DNA from 2 places in the Massilia sp. DD77 genome. Region 2 is predicted to be linked to the other one. Evidence: predicted binding sites of a transcription regulator. Region 2 holds the regulator's gene; the other holds the start of a gene.
What was found. Region 2 encodes HrcA, which represses chaperone genes, less so after heat shock. Its sites were predicted from a motif close to TTAGCACTCNNNNNNNNNGAGTGCTAA; they were not measured.
Positions count from the first base shown of each region.

Region 1 (8,683 bases), on a different contig from region 2:
GGTTCCGAAGAGGAAACCGAGATCGGAAGGGGATGCCGGAAGAGCCGGCATCATGTAATCGGCGATGCGCTGCAGTTCGGTGGGAGACATGGCGCCTCGATCAGTCGTCAGCCGGGCAAACATGGCGGTCCCGGCATCACGTCCTGGCGGCGCCATGCAGATGAATTCAAGTAAAGCAGGCCGATAGGCCGGATTCTGTGTAGTGGTCTCCCTTGCGGGACGCCCCTATGACAGCCATTCCTCTAGGCGCTGGATTACTCCAGCGCTCAAGCTTCCTACCCGCACGCTCCGCGAGCAACATCAACGCGTGCCTATTTGGAATTGCTCCAGGTGGAGGTTACCGCGTTTCACCGTAACTGAATACGCTCGTCTCTGTGGCCCTATTCCTCGCCTTATACCTTGCGGCTTTCAGCGGACGGCCGTTAACCGTCACCCCGCTCTGTGGAGTCCGGACCTTCCTCCCGCCATCACCCGAAGATGACGGCCAGCGACTGTCTGGCCTGCTTCACGGCATCATTGTACCCGATGGGGAGCCCCACTCCCAGTATTGACCACCACCGGTGTGGTTTCGCCGCCCACCAGGCGATGATCGAGGCCGAGCATGTCGATGTCGACCACACCCATCAGCGGGGCATACATCAGGTCGTTGGGGTCGGTCGAACGGCGCCAGCCGAGGTGCAGCTCGCCCACGGCGCGCTTGACCATCTTGAACATGCGCTGGGCGGCGCGCTCGGTCGGGTGATAGCGGCTGGCGCCCGGCTCGAGCAGGCGCGCCATCGAGACGACCGAACTGTTCAGCTCCGGCTGGTGCATCGAAAACTGGTAACGGAAGCCGCCCGCTTTGGCATTGATGTCGCGCATGGTCAGGAAGACCCGGTAGGTCGACGCGTCCAGGTTCGGCAGGCGCGCCGAGGCCTCGGTCGCCAGGGTCAGCACGTCTTCGCCGGCGACCTGCGTCGTCTCGGGCAGGTTCTGGAGCGCCAGCGGCGCCAGGCGCATCGAGGAACTTACCTTGATGCCCAGTTCCTGCTGCAGCTGCTTCGCCATGTTCCCCGCCAGGTATTCGGAGAAATCGTCGAGCGGCACCAGGTAGACCCGGACCGGCACGGGCGCGGCCGCTTGGGCCAGCGCGCTTCCGGCGCCCAGCGAAGCCAGCATTCCCAGCAGGCGACGGCGGTACGCATTGTGCATGGCGGAGCTCCGGAAGATATAAATTCGTCAAGATTAGAGCATCTGCGCGCAGAAGTCGAAAGCATTCGCATCCGACTGGCAGGAATACCAGGAGGGAGACCCATTGGGCGACCGGCTTTTCTGAAATTTGATGTCGCCATTTCAAAAGCCGCTCCGGACGCGCTCACATAGAATGCCCGGATAGCAAACCAACAAGGATGACCGAACCATGACGCACCCTTCCCGTACCGGCGGCCAGATCCTGGTCGATGCGCTCCACATCCACGGCGTGGACACCGCCTTCGGCGTGCCGGGCGAAAGCTACCTCGATGTGCTCGACGCGCTGCACGACTCGGAGATCCGCTTCGTGATCAACCGCCAGGAAGGGGGCGCGGCGTTCATGGCCGAGGCCTACGGCAAGCTCACCGGCAAGCCGGGCATCTGCTTCGTCACCCGCGGCCCGGGCGCCACCAACGCCTCGATCGGCGTGCACACCGCCTACCAGGACTCGACCCCGATGATCCTGTTCATCGGCCAGGTCGGCAACGACTTCACCGACCGCGAAGCCTTCCAGGAAATCGACTACCGCCGCATGTTCGGCCAGATGGCCAAGTGGGTGGCCCAGATCGACCGCGCCGACCGCATTCCCGAATACATGGCGCGCGCCTTCCAGGTCGCCACCAGCGGCCGTCCGGGCCCGGTGGTGCTGGCGCTGCCGGAAGACATGCTGGTGTCGAAAGCCGAAGTGGCCGACACCCGCCCCTACCAGCCGGTCCAGGGTTCGCCATCCAGCGCGCAGATCGGCCAGCTGCGCGCCATGCTGGCCGAAAGCCGCCGTCCGCTGGTGCTGCTGGGCGGCCACACCTGGAACGACCAGGCCTGCGCGGACCTGCGCCAGTTTGTCGAAGCCAACCACCTGCCGGTGGCCTGCGCCTTCCGCTTCCAGGATCTGCTGGATAACGCCCACCCGAACTATGTCGGCGACGTCGGCATCGGCATCAATCCCAAGCTGGCCGCGCGCGTCAAGGACGCCGATTTGCTGATCGCCCTCGGCCCGCGCCTGGGCGAGATGACCACCAGCGGCTATTCGCTGCTGGCTTCGCCGGTGCCGCGGCAGCGCCTGGTCCACTTCCACCCGGACCCGGAAGAACTGGGCAGCGTCTACCAGGGCGAACTGATGGTCGCCAGCGGCATGCAGCAGGCCTGCGCGATGCTGGCCGCGATGGAACCGGTCGACGCCGCCGCATGGAAGGACAGCGTCGCCGAGGCGAAGGCCGAGCTGGCCGCTTACCAGGCCCAGCCGCCCATCTTCAAGGAAGGCAAGGCCCCGCTCGACCTGTGGCAGATGATGCAGGAGCTGATGGCCCAGCTGCCGCGCGACGCCATCATCACGAATGGCGCCGGCAACTACGCGTCGTGGGCGCACCGCTTCTACCGCTACGGCGCCATGCGCACCCAGCTGGCGCCGACCAGCGGCGCAATGGGCTATAGCGTGCCGTCCGGCGTGGCGGCCAAGATCGTGCAGCCGGAACGCACCGTGGTGACCTTCGCCGGCGACGGCGAATTCATGATGAACGGCCAGGAACTGGCGACGGCGGTGCAGTACGGCGCCGGCGTCGTGATCCTGCTGTTCAACAACGGCATGTTCGGCACCATCCGCATGCACCAGGAACGCGAATACCCCGGCCGCGTATCGGGCACCGGCCTGCACAACCCGGACTTCGCCGCCCTGGCGCGCGCCTACGGCGGCCATGGCGAAGTGGTGGAAACGACGGAGGAGTTCGGGCCGGCGCTGCGCCGCGCCCTGGCCCATGCCAACGAGCACAAGCTGCCGGCCCTGATCGAGCTGCGCTACGACGGCAACCTGATCACGCCGAACGCGACCCTGGACACGATCCGCAAGACTGCGGAAGCGGCGAAAGCGAGGAAGTAGACGACGAAGTAAGCAAAATAAGCCGGCCGCGCACAGCGGCCGGTTTCACGTGCGGGAACCGGATCAGTTCTGTTCCAGGCCGAGCTCGGCTGGAAGCGGGATGGGTTGGTCGAAGAAACTGATTTGTTCCGGTTGCGTCAGGAACAGCGCGACCAGGGCGATGAAGGCCCAGACGACGATATTGCGCAGGGTAGCGGCGTTGCCTTCGAGTGCGTTGTCACCGAACACCAGGCGCTTCAGGAAGTTCGTGATTTTCACGGTTAAACCCCGATTTTATCTGTTGGTTTCTCTCTGGGTCTCACTGTATATCAGCCGCGTCTGTTTTTCCAGTCTCGCACTGTTGAGCTGTGACGATTTGATGACAGATTGACGACACGAAACCGCGGTCGCTGCGGCGCGTGGGGACGCGCAGTAGGCTGCGCAGTGGGCTGCGCGGTGGGCAGTATTGCTGCTCTGGTAAAATATTCGGTACTTTTTTCATCGCGCCGCCCCCTGGCGCCGCATGCAGCCCCGCCACCAGACTATGTTTAGCTTCTTCAAGAGAAAAAAAGCGCCGGACACCCCGGAAGTGCAAGCGCCCGCCCCGGTCGTCCAGGCCCCGCCCGCGCCTGCGCCTGCCCCCATCCCCGCGCCGGCACCGGTCCCGGCATCCGCGCCGCTTCCCGCAGCTCTGCAGGAAGGCGAGCTGTTCCCGGAAACCGCCGAACGTCCCACCACCGAGGCCGAAAAGAAACGCTCCTGGATGACGCGCCTGAAGGCGGGCCTGTCCAAGACTTCGAGCAACCTGTCGCTGCTCTTCGTCGGCGCCCGCATCGACGAGGACCTGTACGAGGAACTCGAAGCCGCGCTGCTGATGTCGGACGCCGGCATGGACGCCACCCAGCATCTGCTGGACGCCCTGCGCCGCAAGGTCAAGGACGAGAAGCTGCTGGACGCGGCGGCCGTCAAGAACGCGCTCAAGGAATTGCTGATCGAGCTGCTGCAGCCGCTGCAGAAGCCGCTGGAACTGGGCCGCCACGATCCGCTGGTGATGATGATCGCGGGCGTCAACGGCGCCGGCAAGACCACCACCATCGGCAAGCTGGCCAAGCACATGCAGCGCTTCGAGCAATCGGTGCTGCTGGCCGCCGGCGACACCTTCCGCGCTGCCGCGCGCGAGCAGCTGATGGTCTGGGGCCAGCGCAACAACGTCACCGTGATCTCGCAGGCCTCGGGCGACCCGGCCGCGGTCGCCTTCGACGCGGTGCAGTCCGGCAAGGCGCGCGGCGTCGACGTGGTCATGGTCGACACCGCCGGCCGCCTGCCGACCCAGCTGCACCTGATGGAAGAACTCAAGAAGATCAAGCGCGTCATCGGCAAGGGCATGGAGAGTGCGCCGCACGAAACCCTTTTGGTCATCGACGGCAACACCGGCCAGAACGCCCTGGCCCAGGTGAAGGCCTTCGACGACGCCCTGCAGTTGACCGGCCTCATCGTCACCAAGCTGGACGGCACCGCCAAGGGCGGCGTGCTGGCCGCGATCGCGCGTACCCGTCCGATTCCGGTGTACTTCATCGGCGTGGGCGAGAAGCTCGACGACCTCCAACCCTTCAACGCGGAAGAATTCGTCGAAGCGCTGCTCGGCTAAGCGAACCACCCATGATCGAATTCCAGTCTGTTTCCAAACAGTACTCCCATGACGCCTACGCCCTGCGCGACGTGTCGCTCAACATCGCCAAGGGCGAGCTGGTCTACCTGGCCGGCCCTTCCGGCGCGGGCAAGTCGACCCTGATGAAAATGGTGGCCGCCGTCGAGCGGCCCAGCAGCGGCAAGGTGCTGGTGAATGGCCAGGACATCGGCCGCATCAACAAGGCCGGCATTCCCTTCCTGCGCCGCAACCTCGGGCTGATCTTCCAGCAGCAGCGCCTGCTCAACGACCGCCATATCCTGGCCAACGTGATGCTGCCGCTGCTGGTGACCGGCGCGGCGAAATCCCAGGCCGAGGGCCGCGCCCGCGCCGCGCTCGACAAGGTGGGCCTGGCCGACCGCGCCAAGGCCATGCCGCTGGAACTGTCCGGCGGCGAGCAGCAGCGGGTGGCGGTGGCGCGCGCCATCGTCAACCGCCCGCAGATCATCCTGGCCGACGAACCGACCGCCAACCTCGACCGCGTGGCGGCCGACAAGGTGCTCGACGCCCTGCGCGCCTTCCATGCTGCGGGCGTGACCTGCGTGATCTCGACCCACGACGAGCAGGTGCTGGACGCGGCCGGGCGCGTGATCCGCCTCGAGCACGGCAATCTGGTCGGGGGTGCGGCATGAGCCCGTGGATCCGCCAACATGGTTTCGCCCTCGGCGCCGCGCTGTCCACGGTGCGCAAGTCGCCCGGCAGCTTCCTGTTCAACGTGCTGGTCGTGGCCCTGGCCCTGACCCTGCCCTTCGCCGGCATCACCCTGCTCGACAACGTGCGGCCCCTTTCCGAGCAGCTGTCGGTCGATCCGGAGATCAGCCTGTTCATGGAGGCCGAGACGCCGCGCGCCGGCGCCCAGGCGCTGGCGCCCCAGATCCGCGCCATCGTGGGCAAAGGAAAAACAAGCGTCGCCTTCGTGCCGCGCGAAGACGCGCTCGCTTCGCTCAAGGACCGCAGCGGCCTGGGCGAGGTGATCGAGACCCTGGGCGAGAATCCGCTGCCGGACAGCTATGTGATCAAGCTGGAGGGCTTCGCCAGCGCCGGCGCTGCAAGCCAGGTCGACGGCATTGCCGAGCGCCTGCGCGCGCTGCCGGGGGTGGAATCGGTGCAGGTCGATTCGAGCTGGGTCAAGCGCCTTGCCGCCCTGCTGGGCGTGCTGCGCCTGGCCCTGCTGCTGCTGGCCGCGACCCTGGGCGTGGTCGTGATCGCGGTGGTGTTCAATACCATCCGCCTGCAGGTGCTGACCCAGAAGGACGAGATCGCCGTGGCCAAGCTGCTGGGTGCGACCGACAACTTCATCCACCGGCCTTTCTACTACACCGGCGCCCTGCTCGGCCTGTGCGCCGGGGCGGTCGCCCTGGGCGTCGTGACGGCCGCGCTGGTGCCGCTGAACGAGGCGATCCTGGCGTTTGCCAGGCTGTATGCGTCGAATTTCCAGCTGTTGCCCCTGGGCGCGCTGGAAGTGGCCGGGCTGCTGGCGATCAGCGCCGGGCTGGGGCTGATCGGCGCGCTGTTGTCGGTGCAGAGGCATCTGGCGCGGGTGCGCTGAAGCCGGTTGAACCCGTCGGCGGCTCCGCCGCCGACGGGTTCAACCGGCCCTTGAAACATCGCGCAACCAGCCTCATTCTTATGGCTTAGCCGTCCCTCCCTACGCAATCACGCGAAATCCTCCTACACGCCGCGCCATCCCAAGGTGCGGCAGCCAACAGAGGCGCCCGGCCTTGCGCCCTTAACCTGTCGCTGAACGCAAAAACTCCAGCTCTTTCCCGCGCTCGTATGCGCTGAATCAAACGGATAGCCCGTTCCTGCTCTACAGTGGAACCGACAGTAGTTTGATGCTTCAAGGCAATACTTTAGCAAGTCTTAAACGCCCGGGGTGTTTCTAGCACTCACTTCGGGAGAGTGCTAATATATGAGCTAAGGAAAGTCAGATTTCAAGAGAAACGCATCCGTAACAAACCGTAACAAAACTGCCACTCAGCAATCATCGGTGGCACGGTGGATGCAGCAGGATCACTAAGAGGGAAATGAATATGTCCGCACAATCCGCATTGGTTCCGGCCGGCAGTCGTGCTCTGGGACTCGGTTTCACCGGCAATCTTGGCAACATCGACGCCTATATCTCGGCCGTCAACCGCCTGCCGATGCTGACCCACGACGAAGAGATCTCGCTGGCGAAGCGGCTACAGGACAATAACGATCTCGACGCCGCACAGAAGCTGGTGCTGTCGCACCTGCGCCTGGTGGTCTCGATCGCGCGCGGCTACCTGGGCTATGGCCTGCCGCACGCCGACCTGATCCAGGAAGGCAATATCGGCCTGATGAAGGCCGTGAAGCGTTTCGACCCGAACCAGGGCGTGCGCCTGGTGTCGTACGCGATGCACTGGATCAAGGCCGAGATGCATGAATACATCCTGAAGAACTGGCGCTTGGTCAAGGTGGCCACCACCAAGGCCCAGCGCAAGCTGTTCTTCAACCTGCGCAGCAACAAGACCAGCCTGGACGCCATGTCGCCGGCCCAGGTCGACGAGCTGGCCAAGATGCTCGACGTCAAGCGCGAGGAAGTGATCGAGATGGAAACCCGCCTGTCGGGCCGCGACATCGCTCTCGAATCGCCGACCGACGACGAAGACGACAAGTTCTCGCCGATCGCCTACCTGTCCTCGGACCTGGACGAGCCGACCAAGGTGATCGAAGCCGGCGAAGTCACCCGCCTGCAGTCGGAAGGCCTGGAAACGGCGCTGTCGAAACTGGACCCGCGTTCGCGCCGCATCGTCGAAGCGCGCTGGCTGGCCAACGACGACGGCTCGGGCGCGACCCTGCACACGCTGGCCGAAGAGTTCGGTGTGTCGGCGGAGCGTATCCGCCAGATCGAATCGGCTGCGCTGAAGAAGATGAAGGGTGCGTTGACGGCTTACATGTAACGCACGGATACCGGCCATGACCCGTCATCCCCGCCTGCGCGGGGAGTCAATAGCGCCAGTGGCGCTATTGACGTTTTGTAGCTAACGATCCTCGTATTGCTATTGCTGGTCTGCTCTGCTGTTTAACGCTGCGCCACCAAGGTAACGAACTCCCCCGGCCCCGCATCCCGTCCGGCAAAGCGGGCCGGCATCATGACCAGGGCGTCGAGGCGGGTGGAAGCAGACAGTGACGGATCCGCGACGTCGATCCGCAGCTGAGGGTCGCGCGAGACGAAGGAGTACGGCGAGAGCGCCACCAGCTGCGTCCTGCCCATGCCGTCGATGTTCGCGTACATGCGGTTGCCCCACATGCTGAGTTGCATGGACTTGCCGTTCGACAGGGCATAATCGCCCTTGACCATGTCGAATTCCTCGTACCAGATGTTGCCTAGTCCGGGCTGGACCATACGCGGTACGCTCGCGCTGACGCGCACCTCGGGCTGGCTGGTTTGTGCGGTCACGGCGGGCGCCGCCAGCAATGCGCCCAGCGCCGCGACAATGAATATGCGTTTCATGACATCCCCCTGACATAGAAGGCCGGATCGCACCGATCAGGCTACTTTGAGTATAGGCAGCGCCACGCAACAAGCGAGGAGTATTTCTCGACAACATGACAGTCGCGATCAATCCCGACGAAGTGGCGTTCAGCGCGATCCGGGCCCAGGGACCGGGCGGCCAGAACGTGAACAAGGTCTCGTGCGCGGTCCACGCGCGCTTCGACATCGGCGCGTCCTCGCTGCCGGATGAGGTGAAGGCGCGCCTGCTCGCGATGCGCGACGCCCGCGTCACCCAGGAAGGCGTACTGGTGATCAAGGCCCAGCAGTCGCGCAGCCTGGAACAGAACAAGCTGGACGCGCTCCAGCGCCTGCAGGCCCTGGTCGACAAGGCGGCCGTGATCGAGACCGTGCGCCGCCCTACCCGGCCGACCCGCGCTTCCCAGCGCCGCCGGCT
Region 1 is NZ_JBAMDH010000013.1:80,313-88,995, reverse strand. It holds gene V7778_RS09685 (YdcF family protein) at 1-90, opposite strand, end outside; RNA gene rnpB (RNase P RNA component class A) at 169-507, opposite strand; gene V7778_RS09675 (hypothetical protein) at 514-1,191, opposite strand; gene V7778_RS09670 (thiamine pyrophosphate-binding protein) at 1,400-3,103, shown strand; gene V7778_RS09665 (hypothetical protein) at 3,167-3,361, opposite strand; gene ftsY (signal recognition particle-docking protein FtsY) at 3,627-4,730, shown strand; gene V7778_RS09655 (cell division ATP-binding protein FtsE) at 4,742-5,401, shown strand; gene ftsX (permease-like cell division protein FtsX) at 5,398-6,318, shown strand; gene rpoH (RNA polymerase sigma factor RpoH) at 6,803-7,693, shown strand; gene V7778_RS09640 (hypothetical protein) at 7,816-8,247, opposite strand; gene arfB (alternative ribosome rescue aminoacyl-tRNA hydrolase ArfB) at 8,343-8,683, shown strand, end outside.
Region 1: a site for HrcA is predicted at 6,652-6,678, ahead of rpoH (RNA polymerase sigma factor RpoH). Genes of this name have one in related genera too.

Region 2 (8,683 bases):
TCCGGCCACTGCACGTTCAGGATGTCGCCATAGGCCTGGGCATAGCCCAGGTCTTGCCACAGCGCATGGGTGATGTGCGGCGAGACGGGGTTCAGCAGGCGCAGGAAGATCGAGAAGCCTTCGGCGATCACGGCGTTGCTGGCCACGTTATCTTCGAGCTTGCTGGATTCCAGGGTATTGAGCATCTTCATGCAGGCCGAGACCACGGTGTTGTACTGGATGCGCTTGAGGTCGTAGTCGGCCTGCTGCAGCACCTTGTGCACTTCGCGGCGCAGGGTCTTCTGGGCGTCGTCGAGCGTGCCTTCCTGCTTGCCGCCGAGTGCCGCGGCGATGCGCTCGCGCTGTGCGTAGCCATAGGCCCATACGCGGCGCAGGAAGCGGCTGGCGCCTTCGACGCCGCTGTTCGACCATTCCAGGGTCTGTTCCGGCGGCGAGGCGAACATGGTGAACAGGCGCGCGGTATCGGCCCCGTACTGCTCGATCTGGGCCTGCGGGTCGATGCCGTTGTTCTTCGACTTCGACATCTTCTCGGTGCCGCCCAGGACTACCGGCTGGCCATCGGCCTTGAGAATGGCGCTTTGCGGACGGCCCTTGTCGTCGAAGGTCAGTTCGACGTCGGCGGGGTTGAACCAGGTCTTTTTGCCGGAGGCGTCTTCGCGGTAGTAGGTCTCGTTCAGCACCATGCCCTGGGTCAGCAGGTTGACGAAAGGCTCGTCGAACTTGACCAGGCCGAAGTCGCGCATGACCTTGGTCCAGAAGCGCGCGTACAGCAGGTGCATGACGGCGTGCTCGATGCCGCCGATGTACTGGTCCATCGGCATCCAGTAATCGTTGCGCGCGTCGACCATGGCCTCGTTCGAGCCCGGCGAGGTATAGCGCATGTAGTACCAGGACGAGTCGATGAAGGTGTCCATCGTGTCGGTCTCGCGGCGCGCCGGCTTGCCGCACTTCGGGCAGTCGCACTTCAGGAAGGCTTCGTCCTTGTTCAGCGGGTTGCCGGTGCCGTCCGGGACCAGGTGTTCCGGCAGCACGACCGGCAGGTCTTGTTCCGGGACCGGGACCGCGCCGCAGTCGCCGCAGTGGATCATCGGGATCGGGGTGCCCCAGTAGCGCTGGCGCGAGATGCCCCAGTCGCGCAGGCGGAAGGTGGTCTTCTTCTCGCCGATGCCCTGGCCCGCCAGGTCGCCCGCCACGGCGTTCACGGCGGCGGTGTAGTCCAGGCCGTCGTACTTGCCCGAGTTGATGGTCTTGCCCTGCTCTTTGTCGCCGTACCACTCCTGCCAGCCGTCGAGCGAGAATTCCTGGCCGTCGACGGCCACCACCTGCTTGATCGGCAGGTCGTACTTCTTGGCGAAGCCGAAGTCGCGCTCGTCGTGCGCCGGCACGCCCATCACGGCGCCGTCGCCGTAGGTCATGAGGACGTAGTTGCCGACCCAGACCGGCACCTGCTCGCCCGTCACCGGATGGGTGACGGTAAGGCCGGTCGGCATGCCTTTCTTTTCCATCGTCGCCATGTCGGCTTCGATCACGGAGCCCAGCTTGCACTCGGCGATGAAGGCGGCGAGTTCCGGGTTGTTTTTCGCGGCGTGCTGGGCCAGCGGGTGTTCCGCCGCCACGGCGCAGAAGGTCACGCCCATGATGGTGTCGGCGCGGGTGGTGAAGACGTAGAGCTTGCCGTCGTTGATCAGCTCACCGGCCTCGTCCATGATCACGTGCGGGAAGGCGAAGCGCACGCCGGTCGACTTGCCGATCCAGTTGGCCTGCATCACGCGCACGCGTTCCGGCCAGCCCGGCAGCTTGTTGTCGACGTAGTCGAGCAGTTCGTCCGCGTACTCGGTGATGCGCACGTAGTACATCGGGATCTCGCGTTTCTCGATCAGCGCGCCCGAACGCCAGCCGCGGCCGTCCACCACCTGCTCGTTGGCCAGCACGGTCTGGTCGACCGGGTCCCAGTTCACGGTGCCGGTCTTCTGGTAGATGATGCCCTTTTCCAGCATCTTGAGGAACATCCACTGGTTCCACTTGTAGTATTCCGGCTTGCAGGCGGTCATCTCGCGCGACCAGTCGATGGCCAGGCCCATCGACTCCATCTGCTTCTTCATGTGCGCGATGTTCGAATAAGTCCACTCCGCGGGCGGCACGTTATTGGCCATCGCGGCGTTCTCCGCCGGCATGCCGAACGCGTCCCAGCCCATCGGCATCAGGACGTTGTAGCCGTTCATGCGCAGGTAGCGGTACATCACGTCATTGATCGTATAGTTGCGCACGTGACCCATGTGCAGCTTGCCCGACGGGTAAGGCAGCATCGAGCAGGCGTAGTACTTGCCTTTTGGGAAACGCGGGTCGTTCTCGACGGCTTTATAGGCGTCGATCGACTTCCAGTAGGCCTGGGCGGCCTGTTCGACTTCGGCTGGACTATATTTTTCTTGCATGATTTCTTGCGGACGTGGAGGGTGGAACAGAACATTATACTGGTTCATTTTGCACTGCGGCGAAGTGTGCTGCCGTAGGGATAGCCAGCTCAAAGGATATTGTCCTTAAGACCACAAAACTAAAAACCGTCATCCCGGCGCAGGCCGGGATGACGGTTTCAAGGATAGTGGTCGGAGTCTAGGTTAGTGGCCGACTCAGCGCAGCACCAGCTCCAGCGCCGGCTTCTCGCCATAATCCTCATAGCGCTCGTTGATGCCGCCGACGCAGAAGGCGATCTCTTCCAGCAAATCCGGCACGGCCGCCTTCATCTTGGCGGCGTCCAGAATGACGATCTCCAGCACCTCGTCCGGCTTGAGCCGGAACTTGGTCATGTTCTCGTCGTCGCGCAGGTAGCTCATGCAGTCCACCCAGGCGTCGATGGAGTCCACGTACGCATCCGGAAAGCCGAATGCGCGGCGGCTTTCGGCGTGGAAGGAGGCCTCGTCGACGATGGCGGCGCCGTTCAGTTCCGCGACTGCCATGTCAAGCCTTCAGGCCCAGCACGTCCTGCATGTCGTACAAGCCGTTCGGCTTGCCCGCCAGGAAGCGCGCGGCGCGCAGCGAGCCGTGGGCATAGGTCACGCGGCTGCTCGATTTGTGGCTGATCTCGATGCGTTCGCCGGTTCCGAGGAACATGACGGTGTGGTCGCCCACCACGTCGCCGCCGCGCACGGTGGCGAAGCCGATGGTCGACGGGTCGCGCTCGCCGGTCACGCCTTCGCGGCCGTAGACGGCGCAGTCCTTCAGGTCGCGGCCCAGGGCGTCGGCGATCACCTCGCCCATCTTCAGCGCGGTGCCCGAGGGAGCATCGACCTTGTGGCGGTGGTGCGCTTCGACGATCTCGATGTCGTAGCCTTCCGAGAAGCTCTTGGCCGCCATTTCCAGCAGCTTCAGGGTCACGTTCACGCCCACGCTCATGTTGGGGGCGAACACCACCGCGGTGTTCTCGGCGGCGGCGCGGATCGCGGCCTTGCCGGCCTCGTCGAAGCCGGTGGTGCCGATCACCATCTGCTTGCCGTGGGCGGCGCAGTATGCGAGGTGATGCAGGGTGCCTTCCGGGCGGGTGAAATCGATCAGGACATCGGCCTGGTCCAGCGCGGCGGCCAGGTCGGACTGGATGATCACGCCGGTCAGCTGGCCGGCGAAGGCGCCGGCGTCCATGCCGATGGCCGGCGTACCGGCGACGTCGAGCGCGCCCGCCAGCTCGGCGTCGGGCGCGGCCTGGATCGCTTCGATCAGCATGCGGCCCATGCGGCCGCTGGCGCCGGCGACAGCGATCTTCAGGCTTGCGCTCATGGCTGCACCACAGGCGCGCCGCCGACCTTTACTGGTTCGACGGGGCGGGTCTCGGGCTTGGCCTTGGTGCCCTTGGCCGGACCGGCGATGCGGTCGATGTAGTCGCGTTCGCTCGGCAGGTTGCCGCCTTCGAAGCGTTCGACCACGTCGTTCTTGAAGTAGACGGTGACGCGGCTGGTGGTCAGCTCGCCGTTGCCGCGTGCGAGGTAAAAGGGATAGTCCCAGCGGTCGGCGTGGAAGGCATCGGTCAGCAGCGGGCTGCCGAGGATGAAGCGGACCTGGTCGCGGGTCTGGCCGACCTTCAGCTGGGCCAGCATCTCCTGCGAGACGAAGTTGCCCTGCTGGATGTCCGGACGGTAAGGCGAAAACACCCACAGGAATTTCTGCAGCTTGGTGACCTGGGTGGTCTGCGCGCCGGCATTGGCGGCCGCGGCCGATTTCTCGGCGGCGGCGGCGGTTGCGGCCGGGTCCGTGTTCACCGGCGCTGCCGGACGCGTCTGGTTACGCCAGCTGGCGCAGCCGGACAGCATCAGGGTGCACGCGAGGCCTGCAAGAAGCGCAGTCCTGGCGGAGGATCGATGAAAAACGGCATGGTTGACGCGCATAGATAACCTCAAAACGTTTGAGCGGGAGCTCCAAAACGCTATATCATAAAGCACTCCGCCAAACTACGAGCAACAAACATGAGTAACAACCCCTCCGACCTGAAGGCCAGCGGCCTGAAGGCTACCCTGCCGCGACTGAAAATCCTGGAAATCTTCCAGAACAGCGAAGTGCGGCACCTGACGGCGGAAGACGTCTACAAGATCCTGCTGGCCGATAACATGGACGTGGGCCTGGCGACCGTCTACCGGGTCCTGACCCAGTTCGAGCAGGCCGGGCTGCTCAACCGCAACCACTTCGAAACCGGCAAGGCGATCTACGAGCTGAACGCCGGCTCCCACCACGACCACCTGGTGTGCCTGGATTGCGGGCATGTCGAGGAGTTCTACGACGAAGAGATCGAATCGCGCCAGCACAAGGTGGCGACCGAGCGCGGGTTCAAGATCGCCGAGCATGCGCTGGCGATTTATGGGAATTGCGTGAAGGTGAATTGCCCGAGGAAGCAGTAAATACGGCGTGCGGTGCAAGGATGCGTTGCCGGCTGATCGACGAACTTGGGTCCCCGCCTTCGCGGGGATGACGTTCTAAAGGAGCCGACTACGATCGGCGCTCCCTGCCACCGACCTAAAAACCGTCATACCCGCCACTGGCGGCTATGACTCCCTGCGCAGGCGAGAACCCAAGTTAAAAGCACGCCGCGGACGCGTGCTTTTTTTTACGGCTGACTGAGCGCGTTGGACAGCAGCTTCGCCGTGATATCCACAATCGGAATCACCCGCTCATACGCCATCCGCGTCGGCCCGATCACCCCCAAGGTCCCCACGATCCGCCCGTTCACCTCGTAGGGCGCCGTCACCACGCTCATCTCGTCCATCGGCACCAGCTTCGACTCGCCGCCGATGAAGATCTGCACCCCGCCCGCCTTGCTGGACACGTCCAGCAGCTGCATCAAGCCGGTCTTCTGCTCGAACATCTCGAACATCTGGCGCAGCGAGCTCATGTTGGAGGAGAGGTCGGACACCGACAGCAGGTTGCGCTCGCCCGAGATCACCATGTCGTCGCCCTCGGCCATCGCCTCGCTGCCCGCCTCCACCGCGGCCTGCATCAGGCTGCCCATGTCGTCGCGCAGCTGGCGCAGTTCGCCGGTCAGGCGGGCGCGCACCTCGTCGAAGGTCAGGCCGGCATAGTTCTGGTTCAGGTAGTTGGCCGACTGGGTCAGCTGGCCGGGCGTGTAGTCGACGTCGGTCAGGAGCAGGCGGTTCTGCACATCGCCGCGCGGGTCGACGATCACCAGCAGGATGCGCTTCTCGGACAGGCGCAGGAATTCGATCTGCTGGAACACCGATTCGCGGCGCGGGCTTTGCACCACGCCGGCGAACTGCGACAGCGAGGACAGCATCTGGGCGGCGTTGGCGATGATCTTCTGCGGCTGCTGCACCGGCAGGCGCATGCGCTCGGCGGCGACGGTCTGCTCGTCGAGATGCCGTACCGTCAGCAGGGTATCCACGAACAGGCGGTAGCCGCGCGGCGTCGGGATGCGGCCGGCCGAGGTATGCGGACTGGCCACGTAGCCCATCTCCTCGAGGTCCGCCATGATGTTGCGGATCGTGGCCGGCGACAGGTCCAGGCCGGAGATCTTCGACAGCGCGCGCGAGCCTACCGGCTGGCCGTCGGCGATATAGCGTTCGACCAGCGCTTTGAGCAGGGTTTGGGCACGGTTATCGAGTTGCATGATTCCTGGAAGCAAAAGAGTTGCTGCCTATATTATAAATAGGTGGGGACGCGGCGCCGCAACTGCAAGCCTGCGCAAGGCGAGGCATGCGCCTGCTCAAACCGGTTTCAGGCATGTTCGCGCTTGAGCCAGTCGATGAGTTCGTCCAGGCTCGTCACTTCGGCGTCGGGCTCCACCAGATGAGGTATCGGGTTGCGCTTGCCGACCCGGTTCATCCAGACGGCGCGCAGGCCGGCGCGCTGGGCGCCCTGGACGTCGAGCAGCAGGTCGTCGCCCACGTACACGGCCTCGGAAAATCGCACGCCGAGCGCTGCGCAAGCGGCCTGGAAGATCTCGGGAGCGGGCTTGGCCTTGCCGAACTGGTGGGCGGCCACCGAGGCCTGGAAGTGGCGCGCCAGGCCGATGGTCTCCAGGTCGGCGTTGCCGTTCGTCACGGAGCCGATCAGCACCCGGCTCTTCAGGCGCAGCAGGCCGGGCACCACATCGTCGTAGGGAATCACGGCATTGCGCGCAGCAAAGAATTCGACCATGGCAAGCTCGACCTTGGTGGTATCCTCGCCCGCCTGCTCGAAGGCGGCGATCAGGCCGGCGCGGCGCAGCGCGCCCAGGTCGAGCTGGAATTCGGGGCGGCTGGCCAGCAGTTCCAGGCGCGCCTGGCGCAAGGTTTCGATCGTGTATTGCTGCGCCACGCGGGGCGCATGCTCGGCCAGCCAGGCATAGAGGATCTTCTCCGCTTCGATGATGACGGGCGCGATCGGCCACAAGGTGTCGTCGAGATCGAACAGAACGGCTTTTGGCCAGGGTTTTGTCATGGTGCGCGGGTTGCAGGTGTCGCCCCAAGCATAACGAGCCGCTCCTTGAAAATCAATCGCATACAGACGTCGTTACACCCCGATACAAAGGCAAATGGACCAGCAGCTTGCCAAATGGACTAAAATGTTGGGCGATTTTGTCTATCTATCCGCGCAACGCGCTTTCCCGTCCGAATATTGTGGAGTAAGTACATGAAGAGTTCCAATCTGCGTGCCGGCGCCGTGCTGGCTTGCACGCTCGCGCTGACCGCCTGCGGCGGCGGCGACGATGGCCAGCTTGCCATTGGCGGCAGCTTTTCCGGCGTGACCAAGACCGGCCTGGTGCTGACCAACAACGGCGGCTCGGACTACGCGGTCGTCCCGACCACCAGCGGCGTCGGCAACTGGTTCTTCCCGAACCTGGTGGAAACCGACTCCAAGTACAACGTCGAGGTCAAGAGCAAGCCGGACAACGTGGAAAGCTGCCAGGTCATCGCCCCTACCGGGCGCGCGGTGTTCTCGACCAACCGCGTGGATGTCGCCTGCACCTTCAAGAAACACGACCTGGGCGGCAGCGTCGCCAACCTGAAGGGCGAGCTGGTGCTGGTCAACGGCGCCGACAAGGTCACCATTCCGGCCGGCGCCACGAGCTTCGCCATGGCCAAGGTGCCGCAGGACGGCGTCTATGGCATCGCCATCCTGACCCAGCCGGCCGGCCAGACCTGCACGATCGCCAACGCCAGCGGCACCATGGGCGCCGCCGCCATCAACAACGTGGCCGTCACTTGCACCCCGTAAATTCTCCTGGAGTCATTCAATGAAGTCTTTCCCGATTCGTCCGGCGCTTGCGCTGGCGCTGGCCCTGGGTCTGTCCGCCTGCGGCGGCGGTAGCGGCAAAGCCGAGTACACGGTGGCCGGCACCGTCAACGGCCTGGTCTACCCGGGCCTGGTCTTGACGACCAACGGCATGGAAGTCGCCGTTGCCCCGCCTGCCACGACCGGCGCGGCGGTCAGCTATGCCTTCCCGAACAAGCTGGAGTACGGCGACGAATACAACGTCCAGTTCAAGCAGCAGCCGCTGCACCAGACCTGCAACTTCCAGAATGGTTACGAGCCGATCAACAAGAACACGGCCGGCCGCCTGGCGCGCATCGACGTCATCGTCAATTGCGCCGTGAACGCCTACAGCATCGGCGGCAAGATCACCGGAATGACGGCGGACGGCCTGGTGCTGGCCAACGGCAGCACCGGCGGTACGCTGACCCTGACCAAGGCGACGACCTCGGCCGCGGTCGACTACCAGATGCCGGTGGCGGTGAATTACGGCGTGACCTACGGCGTGACCGTGATCACCAATCCTGCCGGCCTGAACTGCACCATCGCCAACGCGACCGGTGTGATGGGCGACGCCAAGGTGGAGAACATCAACATCACCTGCGTGCCGCGCACCTGAGAGACATTCACAATTCTAATGTCGAGTATTTGAAAAGGAAATTGGATTTATATGCTGTGACGCAGCATACTTACTCCTGTCTCCTCCAACTCTCCTCAGAAAAGAATTGGATTTAAGCCCGCCTCAACAGCGGGCTTTTTTTTCGCCCGCTTGCCTTGCGACAGGGTTCAGCGGGCGGCGCTCACCTTCACCACGGCGACCTTGGCCATGCCGACCGAGACCTGGGCGGCGTAGCTGTCCGAGGCTTTCTCGGTCGCGGCCACCGCGTAGCTGCTGCCGCTAACAACGATCAGGGCTGCGAGGAAGATGGCTTCCATGTTCTTGAGGACGTTCATG
Region 2 is NZ_JBAMDH010000010.1:133-8,815, reverse strand. It holds gene leuS (leucine--tRNA ligase) at 1-2,432, opposite strand, end outside; gene V7778_RS07345 (barstar family protein) at 2,628-2,954, opposite strand; gene dapB (4-hydroxy-tetrahydrodipicolinate reductase) at 2,956-3,768, opposite strand; gene V7778_RS07335 (outer membrane protein assembly factor BamE) at 3,765-4,298, opposite strand; gene fur (ferric iron uptake transcriptional regulator) at 4,452-4,880, shown strand; gene hrcA (heat-inducible transcriptional repressor HrcA) at 5,087-6,103, opposite strand; gene V7778_RS07320 (HAD family hydrolase) at 6,211-6,915, opposite strand; gene V7778_RS07315 (hypothetical protein) at 7,108-7,692, shown strand; gene V7778_RS07310 (hypothetical protein) at 7,712-8,347, shown strand; gene V7778_RS07305 (hypothetical protein) at 8,515-8,682, opposite strand.